2 regions of the Streptomyces sp. 1222.5 genome follow, and region 1 is predicted to be linked to the other one. Evidence: riboswitches for the same ligand, from Rfam matches in the RefSeq annotation. Region 1 holds a riboswitch; the other holds the start of a gene.

Region 1 (8,641 bases):
CCGGGTCCTGGGGAACCGTGATCGCGTGCAGGTCTACGACCATGTAGAACGCGTCGTGGGTCTCCTGCAGGGCCACCCACTGGCGGACGGCGCCGAGGTAGTTGCCGAGGTGGAACGAGCCTGCGGTGGGCTGGATTCCGGAGAGCACGCGGGGTCGGTCAGTGGCCATGTCCACCATTCTCTCAGGTATCGGGGCCCGGTTCGGAACTGGTCGGGAACAGCGGGCCTTCGTCAGGGCGCGTCCCGCGCCGGCGCTCGCCCTCGGTCCCGGTGCCGACGCGCCGCGCGGCGGCCCGGCGCAGTGCCGGGCCGCCGCGGGAGGAGCTGGAGGAGCCTCGTCAGGCGAGGTCGATCTCCGGGTAGAGCGGGAAGCCGGCCACGAGGTCGGTCGCCCGGCGGGAGATCTCGTCCGAGACCTTGGGGTCGAGGACGTGCTGGGCCTTGGAGGGGGCGCCCTTGCTGGTGGTGCCCGGCTCGGTGGTGGTGAGGACGCGGTCGATGAGACCGGCGACCTCGTCCATCTCCGCGGTGCCGAGACCACGGGTGGTCAGGGCGGGGGTGCCGATGCGGATGCCGGAGGTGTACCAGGCGCCGTTGGGGTCGGCGGGGATGGCGTTGCGGTTGGTGACGATGCCCGAGTCCAGGAGGGCGGCCTCGGCCTGACGGCCGGTGAGGCCGTAGGAGGTGGTGACGTCGATGAGGTTGAGGTGGTTGTCCGTGCCGCCGGTCACCAGGGTGGCGCCGCGCCGCATGAGGCCCTGCGCCAGGGCGCGGGAGTTGTCGACGATGCGCTGGGCGTAGTCCTGGAAGGCGGGCTGCCGGGCCTCGGCGAGCGCGACCGCCTTGGCGGCCATGACGTGCGGGAGCGGACCGCCGAGCACCATCGGGCAGCCGCGGTCGACCTGGTCCTTGAGGGAGTCGTCGCACAGGACCATGCCGCCGCGCGGGCCGCGCAACGACTTGTGGGTGGTGGTGGTGACGATCTGGGCGTGCGGGACCGGGTCGAAGTCGCCGATGAGGACCTTGCCGGCGACGAGACCCGCGAAGTGGGCCATGTCGACCATCAGGGTCGCCCCGACCTCGTCGGCGATCTCGCGCATGATCCGGAAGTTCACGAGCCTCGGGTAGGCGGAGTAGCCGGCGACGATGATCAGCGGCTTGAACTCGCGGGCCTGGGCGCGCAGGGCCTCGTAGTCGATGAGGCCGGTGGCCGGGTCCGTGCCGTAGGAGCGCTGGTCGAACATCTTGCCGGAGATGTTCGGGCGGAAGCCGTGGGTGAGGTGGCCGCCGGCGTCCAGGGACATGCCGAGCATGCGCTGGTTGCCGAAGGCCCGGCGCAGTTCGGCCCAGTCGGCCTCGCTCAGGTCGTTGACCTGGCGGACGCCGGCCTTCGCCAGGAAGGGCACCTCGACCCGGTCGGCGAGGACGGCCCAGAAGGCGACGAGGTTGGCGTCGATGCCGGAGTGCGGCTGGACGTAGGCGTGCCGGGCGCCGAAGAGCTCGCGGGCGTGCTCGGCGGCCAGGGCCTCCACGGTGTCGACGTTGCGGCAGCCGGCGTAGAAGCGGCGGCCGACGGTGCCCTCGGCGTACTTGTCGCTGAACCAGTTGCCCATCGCGAGGAGGGTCGCCGGGGAGGCGTAGTTCTCGGAGGCGATGAGCTTGAGCATCGCGCGCTGGTCGGCGACCTCCTGGCCGATGGCGTCGGCGACCCGCGGCTCGACGGCGCGGACGACGTCGAGAGCGGCGCGGAAGGCGGTGGACTCGGTGGAGAGATGCTGCTCTGGCATGGGGACCTCCGGACGTGGCGTTCGGCGTGTTCGGTTCGGCCCAGGCGCACGGCACTCATTCGTGCTCGGGCCGCTCCCCGATGGTCGGTCCCATCCCAGCGCGCCAGTCACGGCCCGCTGATCAGCCTACCCGGCGGGCCGGAGCCGTGAGATCCCGCGTCCACCATGCGAGCGAGCGCGGGAAGGAGGCGACCGGCGCGTCCGCGGGAGGCCGTGAGGTCAGTGCAGCGGGATGTCGGTGCCGTGCTCGGCGGCGGGGCGGGGGCCGAGGATGCGCCGGTCGGACTCGCGGATCGCGACGTCGTTGATGCTGGCCTCGCGGCGGCGCATCAGCCCGTGCTCGTCGAACTCCCACAGTTCGTTGCCGTAGGAGCGCCACCACTGCCCGTCGGCGTCGTGGCACTCGTACTGGAAGCGGACGGCGATCCGGTCCTCGTGGAAGCTCCACAGGCTCTTGCGCAGCGCGTAGTCGAGTTCGCGCTCCCACTTCTCGGTCAGGAAGGCGACGATCTCCTCCCGGCCGGTGAGGAACCGGTCCCGGTTCCGCCAGACCGAGTCCGGTGTGTACGCCAGGGCCACCCGGTGGGGGTCGCGGGTGTTCCAGGCGTCCTCGGCCGCCTGCACCTTCTGGCGGGCGGTCTCCAGGGTGAACGGCGGGAAGGGCGGACGGTCTTCGGGCACGGCGGCCTCCTCATGTCGAGAACGAGCGTTCTCCATCGATGCGGCTAACATAGAGAACGATCGTTCTCAGAGTCAAGGAGCACGCCGATGCCCGCCCCGATCACCGAGGAACAGACCCGCCTGGACCGGGCGGCGCTCCTGGACACGGCGGAGGCGCTGTTCTACGCGCACGGCATCCAGGCCGTCGGGATGGACCGGGTCCGCGAGGCGTCCGGACTGCCTCTGAAGCGGATCTACCGGCTGTTCGCGACCAAGGAGGACCTGGTGGTCGCCGTGCTCCGGCGGCGCGACCGGCGCTGGCGCGAGAGCCTGACCGCCCACGTGGAGGGCGTCCGGGACCCGCGGGAGCGGGTGCTCGCGGTCTTCGACTGGCTCGCCGGATGGTTCGCCGAACCCGGCTTCCGCGGCTGCGCCTGGATCAACGCCTTCGGCGAGCTCGGCTCGTCGTCCGAGCCGGTGCTCGCCGAGGTGCGGTCCCACAAGCAGGCCTTCCACGACCAGCTCGCGGCCTGGGTGCGGGCCACCGGGGTACCGGTGGCCGAGCCGGTGTTCCTGCTCGCCGAGGGTGCCGTCGTCACGGCCGGGCTCAGCGGCGATCCGGCGCCCGCGGCGCACGCCCGCACGGCCGTCGAGACGCTGCTCGGGAGCGGCGGAAACCGCTGAGACACCCCGCCGGGGGCCGTCGCCCGGCGTCGGTCCCCGTCCGTTAGAGGATCACGTGGGGCAGGAAGCGGGCGTACTCGTCGGTGATCAGGCCCGAGGACTCGCGGATGCCGAGGCCTGCCGACTCGTCGCGGACGACCCAGGCGCCGAGGACCACGTGGTTGCCGTCGAAGGCGGGCAGCGGGGCCAACTGCTGGTAGCAGCAGGGTTCTTCGCGGAGCACCGCGGGCCCGCCGGGCGGGTGCACGGTGACGCCCTCGCCCTCGCGGCCGAGGAGGGGCTTGGAGACGTAGCCGGCCGGCCCGGCCAGCTCGCGCGGGCCGTCGAGGTAGGCGGGGAGGAGGTTGGGGTGGCCGGGGTACAGCTCCCAGAGGACCGCCAGGAGGGCCTTGTTGCTCAGGAGCATCTTCCAGGCCGGTTCGATCCACAGGGTGCTGCCGGTGCCGCCGCCGTTGTCGAGGGTGTCCAGGACGTGCCCGCCGAAGGAGTCCGTGGTGAGCCACTCCCAGGGGTAGAGCTTGAAGATGCCCCGGATGAAGCGGAGCCGGTTGTCGACGAAGCGGCCGGAGAGGGTGTCCCAGCCGATCTCCTCCATGGAGATCCAGTCGGTGTCGAGGCCGGCCTGCTCGGCGGTCTCCTTGAGGTAGGCGACCGTCATCAGGTCCTCGCCGAGTTCGTCGGCGGAGGAGTGCGCGAAGTGCAGGGGGCTGCCGGGCGGCAGCAGCGCGGCCTGCGCGCGCCAGGCGTCGACGAGGCGTTCGTGCAGGGAGTTCCACTGGTCGGCGCCGGGGAACCGGTCCTCCATCCAGAACCACTGCGGCGAGGCGGCCTCCACCAGGGAGGTCGGGGTGTCGGCGTTGTACTCCAGCAGCTTCGCCGGTCCCGTGCCGTCGTAGCGGAGGTCGAACCTGCCGTACAGGGAGGGGAGTTCGGCGCGGCGGTGCCAGGCCTCGGTGACCGCGGCGGCCACGCGCGGGTCGGTGATGCCGAGGTCGGCGAGGCGGTCCTTCGCCACGATGTGCCCGGCGGCCGCCAGGCACATGCCGTGCAGCTCCTCGACGGTCTCCTCCAGCGCCTCGACCTCGTCGAGGGTGAAGACGTAGTAGGCGCTCTCGTCCCAGTAGGGGCGCAGCGAGCCGTCGGGGTGACGGGTGAGCGGATAGACGAGTCCCTGCTCCTCGACGGTCCGCTGCCAGCCGGGGCGGGGTTCGATCGTGCGGCGTTCCATCTCGTGTGCCCGGCTCAGCCGCCGGAGCCGCCCTTGCCGCCGCCGAAGCCCCCGCGGTGGACACCGCCGCCCGAGCCGCCGCCCGAGCCCTTGCCGGGCTTGGTGAAGGAGCCGTCGCCCACGAACGAGCCCTTCTTCGTGCCGCCGTAGTACCAGGTGCCGTGCGAAGAGGACTTGGTGGACTTGCAGTTCTTGTCGGAGACGACCTTGTAGCCCTTGCCGTAGGTGTAACTGTCGCGGTCCACGCAGCGCTTGTCCGGGTCGGACGACGAGCAGGCGGTCAGAGCGGTCGCCAGCAGGCCCATGCCGCCGAGGACGACCGTGCCGGACCGGAGCCGCCGGCGCGTGCGTGGCTGTGCTGTGCTCATGTCTGCGTCTCCCCCGTGTGTCGGCCGGCCGGTGCCGGTTCGCTGCGGGCCAGCCTAGGCACCGGTGGCACCGGCCGGGCAGGGGGGGCCAGGGAATTCCCGCTCCCCTAGAGTCGCTTCGTGCTGTTTGGAATGGTGTGCGCCCTCGGCGCGGCGGTCTGCTTCGGAACCGCGACGGTGTTGCAGGCGGTGGCCGCCCGGGAGGCGGCCGCCGAGGGGGACGGCGGCGGTGACGCGGCGCTGCTGCTGCGGGCGCTGCGGCAGTGGCGGTACATCGCCGGGCTGGCGCTGGACGGTCTGGGCTTCCTGCTCCAGATCGCGGCGCTGCGGTCCGTGCCGATCTACGCGGTGGGCGCGGCGCTGGCGGCGAGCCTCGCGGTGACGGCCGTGGTGGCGGCGCGACTGCTGCGGGTGCGGCTGAGCGGGCTGGAGTGGGCCGCCGTGGGGGTGGTGTGCGCGGGTCTGGCGATGCTCGGGCTGGCCTCGGGCACCGAGGGCGACGAGCAGGGCCCGCACTGGCTGCCGTACGCGATGGTGGCGGCCGCGGTCGGCGTGCTGCTGCTCGGCGCGATCGGCGGGCGGCTGACCGGCCGGACCCGGGCGCTGCTCCTCGGACTGGGCGCCGGGTTCGGGTTCGGAGTGGTGGAGGTGTCGGTACGGCTGATCGACTCGCTGCGTCCGGCGGACCTGTTCACCGACCCGGCGGCGTACGCCCTGCTCATCGGCGGCGGTGCCGCGTTCCTGCTGCTCACCTCCGCCCTGCAGCGGGGCTCGGTGACGACGGCCACGGCCGGCATGGTGATCGGCGAGACGGTCGGCCCGGCGGCGGTCGGCGTGGTGTGGCTCGGCGACCGCACCCGGGAGGGTCTGGCCTGGCTGGCGGTCCTGGGCTTCACGGTGGCGGTGGCGGGCGCCCTGCTGCTGGCGCGGTTCGGCGAGGCACCATCGGCGGAGGGCGCCCCGCGGCCGGACGAGGCCTGAGCGCGGCCCGCCGACGACTACGGCAGCACCCGGCACAGGGCCTCCAGAGCGGCCCCCCACGCGCTGTCCGGCGGGGTGCCGTAGCCCACGACCAGCGCGTCCAGGTGCTCGGTGACGGCCTGCGGATGGCGGTGGTGGGCCAGGCCGTGCAGTGCCAGTCCCTGCCAGAGGGCGGCCTGGACCACCGACTGTTCCGTGCCCGGGGGCAACCGCAGCACGGCGTGCAGCCCGGCCGCGATCCCGGTCACCCGCACGTCGGGCGCATGCTCGGCCACCGCCGCGGCGAGGGCGTCGCGGCGGCGCCGGTACCGCAGCCGCGAGGACCGGACGTGGCGGTCGTACGCGCCGGAGGTGAGGAACTCGGCGAGAGTGAGCTGTTCCAGCACGCCCACCGTGTCGGTGCCGCCCTTCGCCGCGGCCGCCTCCTCGGCCAGGGACGGCGGAAGCACCATCCAGCCCAGCCGCAGTCCGGGCGCAAGGGACTTGCTGGCGGTGCCGAGGTAGACGACCCGCTCGGGATCGAGTCCCTGGAGGGCGCCGACCGGCTGGCGGTCGTAGCGGAACTCGCCGTCGTAGTCGTCCTCCAGGACCAGTCCGCCGGTGCGCCGTGCCCGGTCCACGACGGCGGCCCGCCGGTCGGGGTGCAGGGCGGTGCCCATCGGGAACTGGTGGGCGGGCGTCAGCAGCACCGCCCCGGCGTCGCCCGACGGCTCCGGGTCCGTGCCGAGTGCGTCGTACGGCAGCGCGGGGGTCGCGAGCCCGGCGTCCCGCAGCAGCCGCCGGTGCGGGGCGAGGCCGTACGACTCGACCGCCACCGTCCGCACGCCGCGGGCCCGCAGCACCCGGCCGAGGACGGTCAGGGCGTGCGAGAAGCCCGCGGTGATCAGCACGGTCTCCGGGTCGGCGCGGACACCGCGGGCGCGGGCGAGGTAACCGGCGAGGGCGGTGCGCAGTTCGGGCCGTCCGCGCGGGTCGCCGTAGCCGAGCGCGTGGTAGGGGGCGGTGTTCAGGGCGCGGCGGGCGGCCTTGAGCCACTCGGCGCGTGGGAAGGCGGCGAGGTCGGGGGTGCCGGGGACGAGGTCGTGGGTGGGGCGGCCGGGGTCCCGGCGCCGGGATGCCGTCGGTCCGGCGGCGGGCGGAGGCGGGGTCGTCCGGCGCGGTACGGCGGACGCTCCCGCGGCCACCCGGGTGCCGGAGCCCTGCCGGGCGGTGAGCCAGCCCTCCGCGACCAGGTCGGCGTAGGCCTCGGCGACGGTGTTGCGGGCGATGCCGAGGTCGGCGGCGAGGGACCGGGAGGAGGGCAGCCGGGTGCCGGGGGCCAGGCGACCGGTGCGGACCGCGTCCCGCAGCGCGTCGGTCAGGCGCCGGCGCAGGCCGCCCGGACCGGCCGGTTCGAGGTGCAGGTCGACGCCCGAAGTGGCCCACGTTCTCGCCATGGAAATGGACCATACTCCTGGGCTGCCCGGCTCCTAGGGTCGAGGGCATGAGCACTGCACAGGAAACCGTCGAGTACGCCACCGAGCACACCCCGCGCCTGAGCTGGGCCGAGCACGCACCCGAGGTCTACAAGGCGATGGTCCGCCTGGACACCGCCGCCAAGAAGGGGCTGGACCCGAAGCTGTACGAGCTGGTGAAGATCCGCGCCTCGCAGATCAACCACTGCGCGTTCTGCCTCGACATGCACACCAAGGACGCGCTCGCGGCCGGCGAGAGCGTCGAGCGGGTCGTGCAGCTCGGCGCGTGGGAGGAGTCGCGGCACTTCTACACGGAGAAGGAGCTCGCGGCGATCGAGCTGACCGAGGCGGTCACCGTCCTGACGGAGGGCTTCGTACCGGACGAGGTGTACGAGAAGGCCGCCAAGCACTTCGAGGAGGCCGAGCTGGCGCAGCTGATCGCCGCGATCACGGTGATCAACGCCTGGAACCGGTTCGGCGTGACCACCCGGATGGTGCCGGGCCACTACCGGCCGGGACAGCACGCGTGACGGCCGCCCCCGCCGCGGGACCCGGGAGGCCGGCCGCGCAGGGCGGGGCGGACGCGTTCCGCGCGCTGCACCGGGGGCGTGTACCGGGCGACCCGCTGGTCCTGCCCGGGCCGTGGGACGCGGCCAGCGCCCGGGTGTTCGCGGAGGCGGGGTTCCCCGCGCTGGCCACGCCCAGTGCCGGGGTGGCCGCCTCGCTGGGGTACGCCGACGGGGCCACCCCCGCCGACGAGATGTTCGCGGCGGTCGCGCGGATCACCCGGGCCGTGGACGTGCCGGTGTCGGCGGACGTCGAGGGCGGCTACGGGCTCCGTCCGAAGGAGCTGGTGGAGCGGCTGCTGGAGGCGGGGGCCGTCGGCTGCAACCTGGAGGACTCCGAGGGGGGCGTCCTGAAGGACCCGCACGAGCACGCCGACTATCTGGCCGAGGTCCGCTCGGCCGCCGCCGGCCTGCTCTTCGTCAACGCCCGCGTGGACACCTTCGTGCACGGCGACGGCGATCCCGGGCGTGCCCTCGCGCGGGCGGCGGCGTACGTGGCGGCGGGCGCGGACTGCGTGTATCCGATCCTCGCCCCGCAGGCCGTGCTGCCGCTGCTGCGGGCCGGGATCCAGGGCCCGCTGAACGCGCTGGCCCGGCTGGGCGGGAGCGGCCCCTCGCCCGCCGCGCTCGGCGAACTCGGGGCCACCCGGATCACGTTCGGGCCGGGGCTCCAGCTGCGGGCCGCGGCCGCCCTGCGGGAGATCGCCGCGGGGCTGGGCTGAACCGGCTCAGGACAGCCACTTCCTCCACACGTCGGGGTGGCTGTCCACCCACTTCTTCGCCGCGTCCTGCGGGCTGAGCTTCTCCTGGGCGATCATCAGCGCGACCTCGTCCTGGTCCTGGGTGGTCCACCGGAACTTCTTCAGGAAGGCCGCCGCCTTGCCGCCGGACTTCGCGAAGTCCGCGTTGAGGT
Region 2 (8,641 bases), 2.4 Mb from region 1:
CGCCGGCGGCGCTTCCTCGACGCGGCGCTGCGGCTGTTCGGCGGCACGCCCGGCTTCCGGGGGACGACGGTCGCCGCCCTGAGCCAGGCCGCCGGACTGTCCACGCGCCAGTTCTACGAGGAGTTCCGCGGCCTGGAGGACGTCCTCGCCGCGCTCCACCTCCAGGTCAACGGCTGGGCCGAGGAAGCCGTGCTGGACGCCCTCGCCTCTGCGGAGGGACTGCCGCTGGCCGAGCGCGCCGCCGTCCTCTTCCGCGCCTACGCCCGGGGCGTCACCCTCGACCCGCGCCGTATCCGCATCACCTTCGTGGAGATCATCGGGGTCAGCCCGCGCCTGGAGGAGCAGCGCCTCGCGCGCCGCGCCCGCTGGATCGACCTGATCCGCGCCGAGGCGGACGCCGCCGTTGCCCGCGGGGAGGCCGCGCCGCGCGACTACCGGCTCGCGGCCACGGCCTTCATCGGCAGTGTCAACGGGCTCCTGCACGACTGGAGCGCCGGCTGGGTGGACGCCACCCTGGACGAGGTGGTGGACGAGCTGGTGCGGCTGCTGCTGGGGATGCTCCGGCCGGAGGACTGGCGGCCCGCGGCCGGGTGACGTGCGCGGCCGGGGCAGTGCGGCGCGGCGGCGGTCCGGTGCCGACCGTGACGAGGGGTGCCGGGTGTGGCAGGCCCAGGTCACCGGGGGCGCCGGCCGCTCGGCGCGCGCGTTCGGCCCGGAACTGGTCTGCTGGTGCGGGGGGCCGTCGTACCCGTTCTCCGGAGAGACACATGACTACCTACCGAGTCGCGCAGGTGGCGACCGCGGACGGCGCCTTCGAGCTGGTCGAGCGCGAGGTGCCGCGGCCGGGGCCCCGCCATGTGCGGATCGCCGTCGAGGCCTGCGGGATCTGCCACAGTGACGCCCTCTTCGTGAGCGGCGGCCTGCCCGGCGTCACGTTCCCGGTGGTGCCCGGGCACGAGATCGCCGGACGCGTCGAGGAGCTCGGCGAGGACACGCAGGCCTGGGGATACCAGGTCGGCGACCGGGTGGCGGTCGGCTGGTTCGGCGGCAGCTGCGGCCACTGCACGCCCTGCCGTCAGGGCGACTTCATCGTGTGCGTCAACCTGCAGGTCCCCGGCTGGACCTACGACGGAGGCTTCGCCGACAAGGTCGTCGCCCCCGTCGACGCCCTGGCCCGGATCCCCGAAGCGCTGTCGGTGAGCGACGCCGGCCCCCTCGCCTGCGCGGGCGTCACCACGTTCAACGGACTGCGGCGCAGCTCCGCCGAACCCGGCGACCGGGTCGCGGTGCTCGGCATCGGAGGCCTCGGGCACCTCGGGGTGCAGTACGCGGTGGCGATGGGCTTCGAGACCATCGCGATCGCCCGCGGCGCCGAGAAGGCCGACTTCGCCAAGCAGCTGGGCGCCCACCACTACGTCGACAGCACCTCCGGCACCCCGGTCGCCGAAGCCCTGCAGTCCCTCGGCGGCGCCCACGTCGTGCTCGCCACCGCCGGGAACTCCGAGGCCATCACGGCCACCGCCGACGGCCTCGCGCCACGCGGGGAGCTGGTCGTCATCGGAGCGGACACCGCACCGCTCGGCATCAACCCGGCCCAGCTGCTCCTCGCCGGGCGCGTGGTCCGCGGTCACCCGTCCGGCACCTCGCAGGACGTGGAGGACACCATGGCCTTCAGCGCCCTGCACAGCATCCGCCCGATGACCGAGACCGTCCCGCTGACGGAGGCGGACGAGGCCTACCAGAAGATGCTCGCCGGACGGGCCCGCTTCCGGATGGTGCTGCTCACCGCCGGCTGACGCCCCGGCCGCCCAGCCGGTCCACCGCCTCGACCACGGGGCGCGCGGGGGCGCCGGGGCGCCTACACGGCGACGGAGAGCACCAGCGCGCTCCCCGCCAGCACCGCGCAGCCCAGCAGGAGGCAGGCCAGCAGGCGTGTGCGCAGGGTGCGGTAGCGGAATTCGTAGTCCCGGCGCAGTTCCTCGGCCCGTTCGGCGGTGCGGTGCCAGGAGGCGCGGGCGAGTGTCAGGTACTCCGCCTCGAACTGGGCCTCCAGATCCTCCCGTTGGGTGTCGGTGAGCCAGCCCAGCCGGGAGGCGAGGCGTGCGCCCGCCGTACGGCCCTCCTGTCGTGCGGCGGCCAGCAGCAGATGGCCCTCGATCTCCCGCACGAGGGCCGGCCCCTCCAGCTCGCCGCCATCCTCGGCCGTCATCGGACGGCCACCTCCCGCTCACGGGCCCGGATCTCCGGGTGGTGGAGGTCGAAGGCCGGGGACTCGCTGCGGATCGGCGGGAGCGTGCGGAAGTTGTGCCGGGGCGGCGGGCAGGAAGTGGCCCATTCCAGCGAACGGCCGTAGCCCCAGGGGTCGTCGCTCTCCACCCGCTCGCCGTACCGGGCCGTCCTCCAGACGTTGTAGAAGAACGGCAGCAGGGACGCGCCGAGCAGGAACGAGAAGACCGAGGACACCGTGTTGAGCGTCGTGAACCCCTCGGCCGCCAGATAGTCGGGGATCCGGCGCTGCATGCCCTCGGCGCCCAGCCAGTGCTGTACCAGGAACGTGCCGTGGAAGCCGGTGAACAGCGTCCAGAACGTGATCTTGCCGAGGCGCTTGTCCAGCATCTTGCCGGTCATCTTCGGCCACCAGAAGTGGAAGCCGGCGAACATCGCGAAGACGACGGTGCCGAACACCACGTAGTGGAAGTGCGCCACCACGAAGTAGGAGTCGGAGATGTGGAAGTCGATGGGCGGTGAGGCGAGCATGACGCCCGTCAGACCGCCGAAGACGAACGTGACGAGGAATCCCATCACCCAGAGCATGGGCGTCTCGAAGGACAGCGAGCCCTTCCACATCGTGCCGATCCAGTTGAAGAACTTCACGCCGGTCGGTACGGCGATGAGGAACGTCATGAAGGAGAAGAACGGCAGCAGCACTCCGCCGGTGACGTACATGTGGTGGGCCCACACCGTCACGGACAGACCGGCGATCGCGATGGTCGCCGCGATCAGGCCCATGTAGCCGAACATCGGCTTGCGGGAGAAGACCGGGATGACCTCGGAGATGATGCCGAAGAACGGCAGCGCGATGATGTACACCTCTGGATGGCCGAAGAACCAGAAGAGGTGTTGCCACAGCAGGGCGCCGCCGTTGGCGGCGTCGAAGACGTGGGCGCCGAACTTGCGGTCCGCCTCCAGGGCGAACAGCGCGGCCGCGAGGACCGGGAAGGCCAGCAGGACCAGGACGGCCGTCAGCAGCACGTTCCACACGAAGATCGGCATGCGGAACATGGTCATGCCGGGCGCGCGCATGCAGATGATCGTGGTGATGAAGTTGACGGCGCCGAGGATGGTGCCGAAGCCGGAGAAGGCCAGACCCATGATCCACAGATCCGAGCCGAGACCCGGGCTCCGGATCGCGTCCGACAAAGGGGCGTACGCGAACCAGCCGAAGTCCGCCGCGCCCTGCGGCGTGAGGAAACCACTCACAGCGGTGAGCGAGCCGAACAGGTAGAGCCAGTAGGCCAGCATGTTCAGCCGGGGGAACGCCACGTCGGGCGCGCCGATCTGCAGCGGCATGATCCAGTTCGCGAAACCGGCGAACAACGGCGTCGCGAACATCAGCAGCATCACGGTGCCGTGCATCGTGAACGCCTGGTTGAACTGCTCGTTCGACATGATCTGCAGACCCGGCCGGGCCAGCTCGGCGCGCATGAACAGCGCCAGCACACCACCGAACAGGAAGAACCCGAACGCGGTGACCAAATAGAGCGTCCCGATCGTCTTGTGATCGGTGGTGGTGAGCCACTGTACGGCCCTGGTGTCTCTGATCCTCTTCACGCCCCGCCTGTGTCCGCGCCCCGCCCACGCGTCACACTCGGACGACGCGAGGAGCATCACGGAAGAAGGGTGTGACGATCCCGGCCGTGCCGGACACGAACCGAACATGAGCAACGACGAGATCTTCGCCGCTGCCTATCGCGAGCACTACTGGGCGGTCAGCCGCTATGTCGCGAGGCGGCTTCAGGGGCGGACCGGCGAGGTGGAGGAAGTGGTGGCGGAGGTGTTCACGGTCGCCTGGCGACGCCGGGCCGACCTGCCGGCCTCACCGCTGCCCTGGCTGTACGGGGTCGCCCGCAACTGCCTGGCGAACGCGGTACGCGGCTACGGGCGGCGGCGCCGGCTGGTGGACCGGCTCGGCAACGACGAGGCCGCGCACGGCCGGCACATCGTGGACAGCCCCGACGCCGAGGCCCCGGGCGCCTGGGTGCACGAGGCCCTGGACCGGCTGTCCCCGGCGGACCGGGAGATACTCCGGCTGGCCGCCTGGGAGGAACTCGGCGCCGAGGAGATCGCGGTCGCTCTCGGCTGCGGCAGGCGCGCGGCGACGATGCGCCTGCACCGGGCACGGCGCCGGCTCCGGGCCGAGATCGACCGGCCGGGCCCCGCCCCGTCCGACCCGCCCGAAGGCCGGCCCGCGCCGACTCCCGTCCCCGCCGACGCGACCCTGTGCAAGGACCACGGACATGGCTGACGAACTCGAACTCCTCCACCGCGCCGACCCGGTGCCGGCCGACCACCCCCGGTTCGGCGAGGGGCCGCTCGACGACCGTGCCGAGCGGCAGCTCACGCGACTGATGACGGAGGAGCCGCTTGCCGCACCTACCGGCCGCCTTCTTCCGCGCCCGTGGGCCCGGCCGCTTCCGGCACCCGCCGGCCGCCCCCCGCGCGTCCGGCTGGTCTGGGGCCTGGCCGCCACCGCCGTCGTCCTCGCACTCGCCCTCGACGCCGTGCTCGGCGGCGCGGGCACCCCGCGGGCCGTCGCCGCGCCCCGCCCGCTGACCGTCCGCACCCACTCCGCGCCCGTGCCCCTGACGGACATGACGGCCCTCGCCGACGCGGCCGCCTCGGGCGGCTCCCCACGCCTGCGCAAGGGGACGCACGTGCAGTCGTGGAGCCTCGGCATGAGCGACGACAAGCCCCCCGTCACCCTCCCCGAGGAGCGCGTGGTGCGCTGGCGCGCGGACGCCACCCACACCGAACTGGTCGTGGCGACCGACCCGCGCCGCCCCGGCAGGCCGGTCCTCACCGACCAGGGCGACGCGCCGCACGAGGTGGCGGACGGCCATGTGATCAGCCGGACCACCTACCCGCCGATGTGGAGCGACGCCCCGCCCGAAGCGCCCCCACCGCACACCGCGGCGGCGCTGAGCGCCTACCTGACCGAGGTCGTCCGCCCTGGGACCGACAGGAGCACGGCTCCACTGAGCACCGCCGAACTCCTCGACGCCACCGCGGAACTGCTCGACCACTGGACCCTCGGCGCCCGCGAGTCGGCGGCCCTCGTCCACCTGTTCGCGAAGACCGGTGGGCTGCGCCCCGTCGGCGAGGTGACCGACCGCCTGGGCCGCCCCGGCCACGCGTACGCCTACGACGCTCGCGGCATCCGCCACATGCTCGTCCTGGAACCGCGCACCGGAGCCGTCCTCGGCATGGAGGACACCTACACCGAGGACGACCCCGAGTACGGGGTGAAGGCCGGGGACGTCATGGCCTACAGCGCCTGGATGCGCTGATCACACCCCGAGCTGCCGGGTGGCGGCGTCGACGGTCTGCTCCAGCAGCGTGGCGATCGTCATCGGACCGACACCGCCCGGCACCGGCGTGATCAGCGAGGCCCGCTCCACGGCCGAGTCGAAGTCGACGTCGCCGACGTTCCCCGCGTTGTAGCCGGCGTCGATCACGACCGCGCCGGGCTTGATGTCCTGCCCGCGGATCAGCCGCGGGCGGCCGACGGCGGCGACGACGATGTCCGCCTCGCGGACGGCCGCCGAAAGGTCCCGGGTGCGCGAGTGGCAGTACGTCACCGTGGCGTCCCGGGCCAGCAGCAGCATGCCCACCGGCTTGCCGAGGATCGCGCTGCGGCCCACCACGACGGCCCGCTTCCCGGCCGGGTCGACGCCGTACTCGTCGAGCAGCCGCACGATCCCGCCGGGCGTGCAGGAGACGAAGCCGGGCAGGCCGAAGCTCATCGTGGCGAAGGAGGCGAAGGTGACACCGTCGACGTCCTTCTCCGGGGCGATCGCCTCGAACGCCGCGCGCTCGTCGACGTGGTCGCCCACCGGATGCTGGAGCAGGATGCCGTGCACCCCCGGATCGGCGGACAATTCCCGCAGCGTGGCGACGAGTTCGGCAGTGGTCGTGGCCGCGGGCAGAGCCACGTGGCGCGACTCGATCCCGGCCGTCCGGCAGCGGTTCTGCTTCATGCGGACGTACGTCACGGACGCCGGGTCCTCGCCGACGAGCACGGTCGCCAGACACGGCGCGCTGCCGGTGCGCCCGGTGAGGTCGGCGGCCTTCTTCGCGGTGTCCTCGACGATGCGGCGGGCGAGGGCGGTACCGTCCATCAGACGGGCCTGGGTCATGCTGCACACTCCTGAGCTGGATCGACTCTCCTCGCCCAGGCGCGCGGCATCCACCGAAGGCCGCTCCCCGGTGGTTCTCCACCTCAGCGCCAGTCACGGCCGGGTACAGCGTAACCGAGCGGGTGACGGGGGGAGCCGCCCCGTCGGCGCGATCCGCCCCGTCCGTGGCGGCGGGCCGCTCGGCGCGGTGGCCCGCTCAGCGCGGCCGGGTCCGCCGTCCCCTCGGGCCACGCGGCAGCGAAGGACGCGCGCGCATGCCTTCCAGCACCGATCGGACCAGCGCGGCCGACACCGGCAGCCGCACCGTGAGGGCCGGCGCTCCGCGGCGCGTACGGGTGCGGGGCACCCGGCCGAGTACCGCCCGGGCCGACAGGGTCCAGGTCACTCGCGTGCTGACCTGGACCCTGGCGATCCTCCTCGCGCCGCCTGCCATGCCAGGCCGCTCCTACTCGTCCCAGGCCTGGATGAGCAGCTGGTTCGTGATCTTGCCGTCGCGCAGGGTGACCATCGACTCGGCGATGACCCGGGTGCCGTCCCCGTACTGGCAGGACTCGCTGAACGCGGCGTGGTCGCCCTGCACGACGCACTGCTCCAGCTTGTGCGTCATGTCGCGGCTGTAGATGTCGTCCAGCAACTCGGCGATCTGGCCCCGGCCCCGCAGCACGGTGGGCTCGCTCGGCTGGTGGTTGTGGTCGACGATACGGATCTCCGCGTCGTCGGCGTAGAGGGACAGAAGGGTGTTCCCGGTGTTCCCTTCGATGCCCCGGCGCAGCGTCTCGGCGTCGAAGGCGCGGCCTGTCGCGGTGCCCATGGTGACCTCCTTCAGGCGCCCGCGGCCCGATGAGGAACGGGACGCGCGGGCCTCACCTCCGAGACTCCTCCGGCCCGGCGGCCTCGGCAAGCGCAGAACGGGTGCTCCGCCTCACGGGTGAGCGCGGCCCGCCGCCCGTGTCCGGCCGGGCCCCGGAACCGTTGCTGAAGGCATGATCTCAACACGACGCATCGCCGCCGCGGTCGCCCTGGCCGCCGGTATCACCGGCCTCGCCGCATCGTCGGCGAACGCGGCCGGCGGCGCCCCGCTGGTCGACAAGCTCGGCGCGGTGAACACGCTGGACTCGCTGGCCGTCAGCGGTGTCCCCGCGCAGGACCAGGCGAAGATCCCGCGGGTCTCCCAGCAGCTCCAGGCGCTCAACCACCTCCGGGAGCTGAACCAACTGAACCAGGTGGAGCAGGTCCTCGCCCCCGCCGCGCCCGTGCTCGGCCTGGCCTCGGCCATCCCCATCCACTGAGCCCGCACCCGGGCAGCAGGGCCGTCCCGACCGGGGCGGCCCCCGCCGTTTCCGCCCGCCGAGGGGGCGCGAACACCGAGTGGGGCGCCCCGGGTTCAGCGCCCCAGGGGTGCCGGAGGGCAGGGCGCTCCGGAGCCGGCGACCGGAAAGATCCACGTCCGTCGTCGTGGTCCGTCCCGCCCGCAGATCGACAGCGCGTAGGGTCGGCGGGTAAGGCATGTCGAAGGAAGGGGCCAGGCCATGGCGCAGGAAGTACGCGGCGTGATCGCACCGGGGAAGGACGAGCCCGTACGGGTCGAGACGATCGTGGTGCCGGACCCCGGGCCCGGCGAAGCCGTCGTACGGGTACAGGCCTGCGGCGTCTGCCACACCGACCTGCACTACAAGCAGGGCGGCATCTCCGACGACTTCCCCTTCCTGCTCGGCCACGAGGCCGCCGGTGTCGTGGAGTCGGTCGGCGAGGGCGTCACCGACGTGGCGCCCGGGGACTTCGTCGTCCTCAACTGGCGTGCCGTGTGCGGCACCTGCCGGGCCTGTCTGCGCGGCCGCCCCTGGTACTGCTTCAACACCCACAACGCCTCGCAGAAGATGACGCTCGCCACCACCGGCCAGGAACTCTCCCCGGCCCTCGGCATCGGCGCGTTCGCCGAGAAGACGCTGGTGGCCGCCGGACAGTGCACCAAGGTCGACCCGGCCGTCTCCCCGGCGGTCGCCGGACTGCTGGGCTGCGGGGTGATGGCCGGGATCGGCGCCGCCATCAACACCGGCGGTGTCGGCCGCGGCGACTCGGTCGCCGTCATCGGCTGCGGTGGTGTCGGTGACGCGGCCGTCGCCGGGTCGTACCTGGCCGGCGCGTCCCGGATCATCGCCGTGGACATCGACGACCGCAAGCTGGAGAAGGCCCGCACGCTGGGCGCCACCCACACCGTCAACTCC

Evidence for each region. A riboswitch is a leader RNA that binds a small molecule or an ion and turns the genes downstream of it on or off. The one in region 1 is predicted to bind ZMP and ZTP.
Region 2: another riboswitch for ZMP and ZTP. It lies ahead of BLW57_RS05390 (bifunctional 5,10-methylenetetrahydrofolate dehydrogenase/5,10-methenyltetrahydrofolate cyclohydrolase); the one in region 1 lies ahead of BLW57_RS16050 (glycine hydroxymethyltransferase).

What each region holds. Positions count from the first base shown of each region.
Region 1 is NZ_FNSZ01000001.1:3,590,496-3,599,136, forward strand. It holds gene trpS (tryptophan--tRNA ligase) at 1-169, opposite strand, end outside; gene BLW57_RS16050 (glycine hydroxymethyltransferase) at 339-1,787, opposite strand; ZMP/ZTP riboswitch at 1,819-1,908, opposite strand; gene BLW57_RS16055 (nuclear transport factor 2 family protein) at 2,007-2,468, opposite strand; gene BLW57_RS16060 (TetR/AcrR family transcriptional regulator) at 2,556-3,131, shown strand; gene BLW57_RS16065 (glutathionylspermidine synthase family protein) at 3,175-4,359, opposite strand; gene BLW57_RS16070 (hypothetical protein) at 4,374-4,727, opposite strand; gene BLW57_RS16075 (DMT family transporter) at 4,860-5,708, shown strand; gene BLW57_RS16080 (MocR-like pyridoxine biosynthesis transcription factor PdxR) at 5,726-7,144, opposite strand; gene BLW57_RS16085 (carboxymuconolactone decarboxylase family protein) at 7,192-7,692, shown strand; gene BLW57_RS16090 (isocitrate lyase/PEP mutase family protein) at 7,689-8,450, shown strand; gene BLW57_RS16095 (ABC transporter substrate-binding protein) at 8,457-8,641, opposite strand, start outside.
Region 2 is NZ_FNSZ01000001.1:1,186,813-1,195,453, reverse strand. It holds gene BLW57_RS05420 (TetR/AcrR family transcriptional regulator) at 1-594, shown strand, start outside; gene BLW57_RS05415 (alcohol dehydrogenase) at 768-1,796, shown strand; gene BLW57_RS05410 (hypothetical protein) at 1,859-2,209, opposite strand; gene ctaD (aa3-type cytochrome oxidase subunit I) at 2,206-3,831, opposite strand; gene BLW57_RS05400 (RNA polymerase sigma factor) at 3,938-4,525, shown strand; gene BLW57_RS05395 (CU044_5270 family protein) at 4,518-5,567, shown strand; gene BLW57_RS05390 (bifunctional 5,10-methylenetetrahydrofolate dehydrogenase/5,10-methenyltetrahydrofolate cyclohydrolase) at 5,568-6,416, opposite strand; ZMP/ZTP riboswitch at 6,443-6,523, opposite strand; gene BLW57_RS05380 (nuclear transport factor 2 family protein) at 6,862-7,227, opposite strand; gene BLW57_RS05375 (hypothetical protein) at 7,400-7,705, shown strand; gene BLW57_RS05370 (S-(hydroxymethyl)mycothiol dehydrogenase) at 7,946-8,641, shown strand, end outside.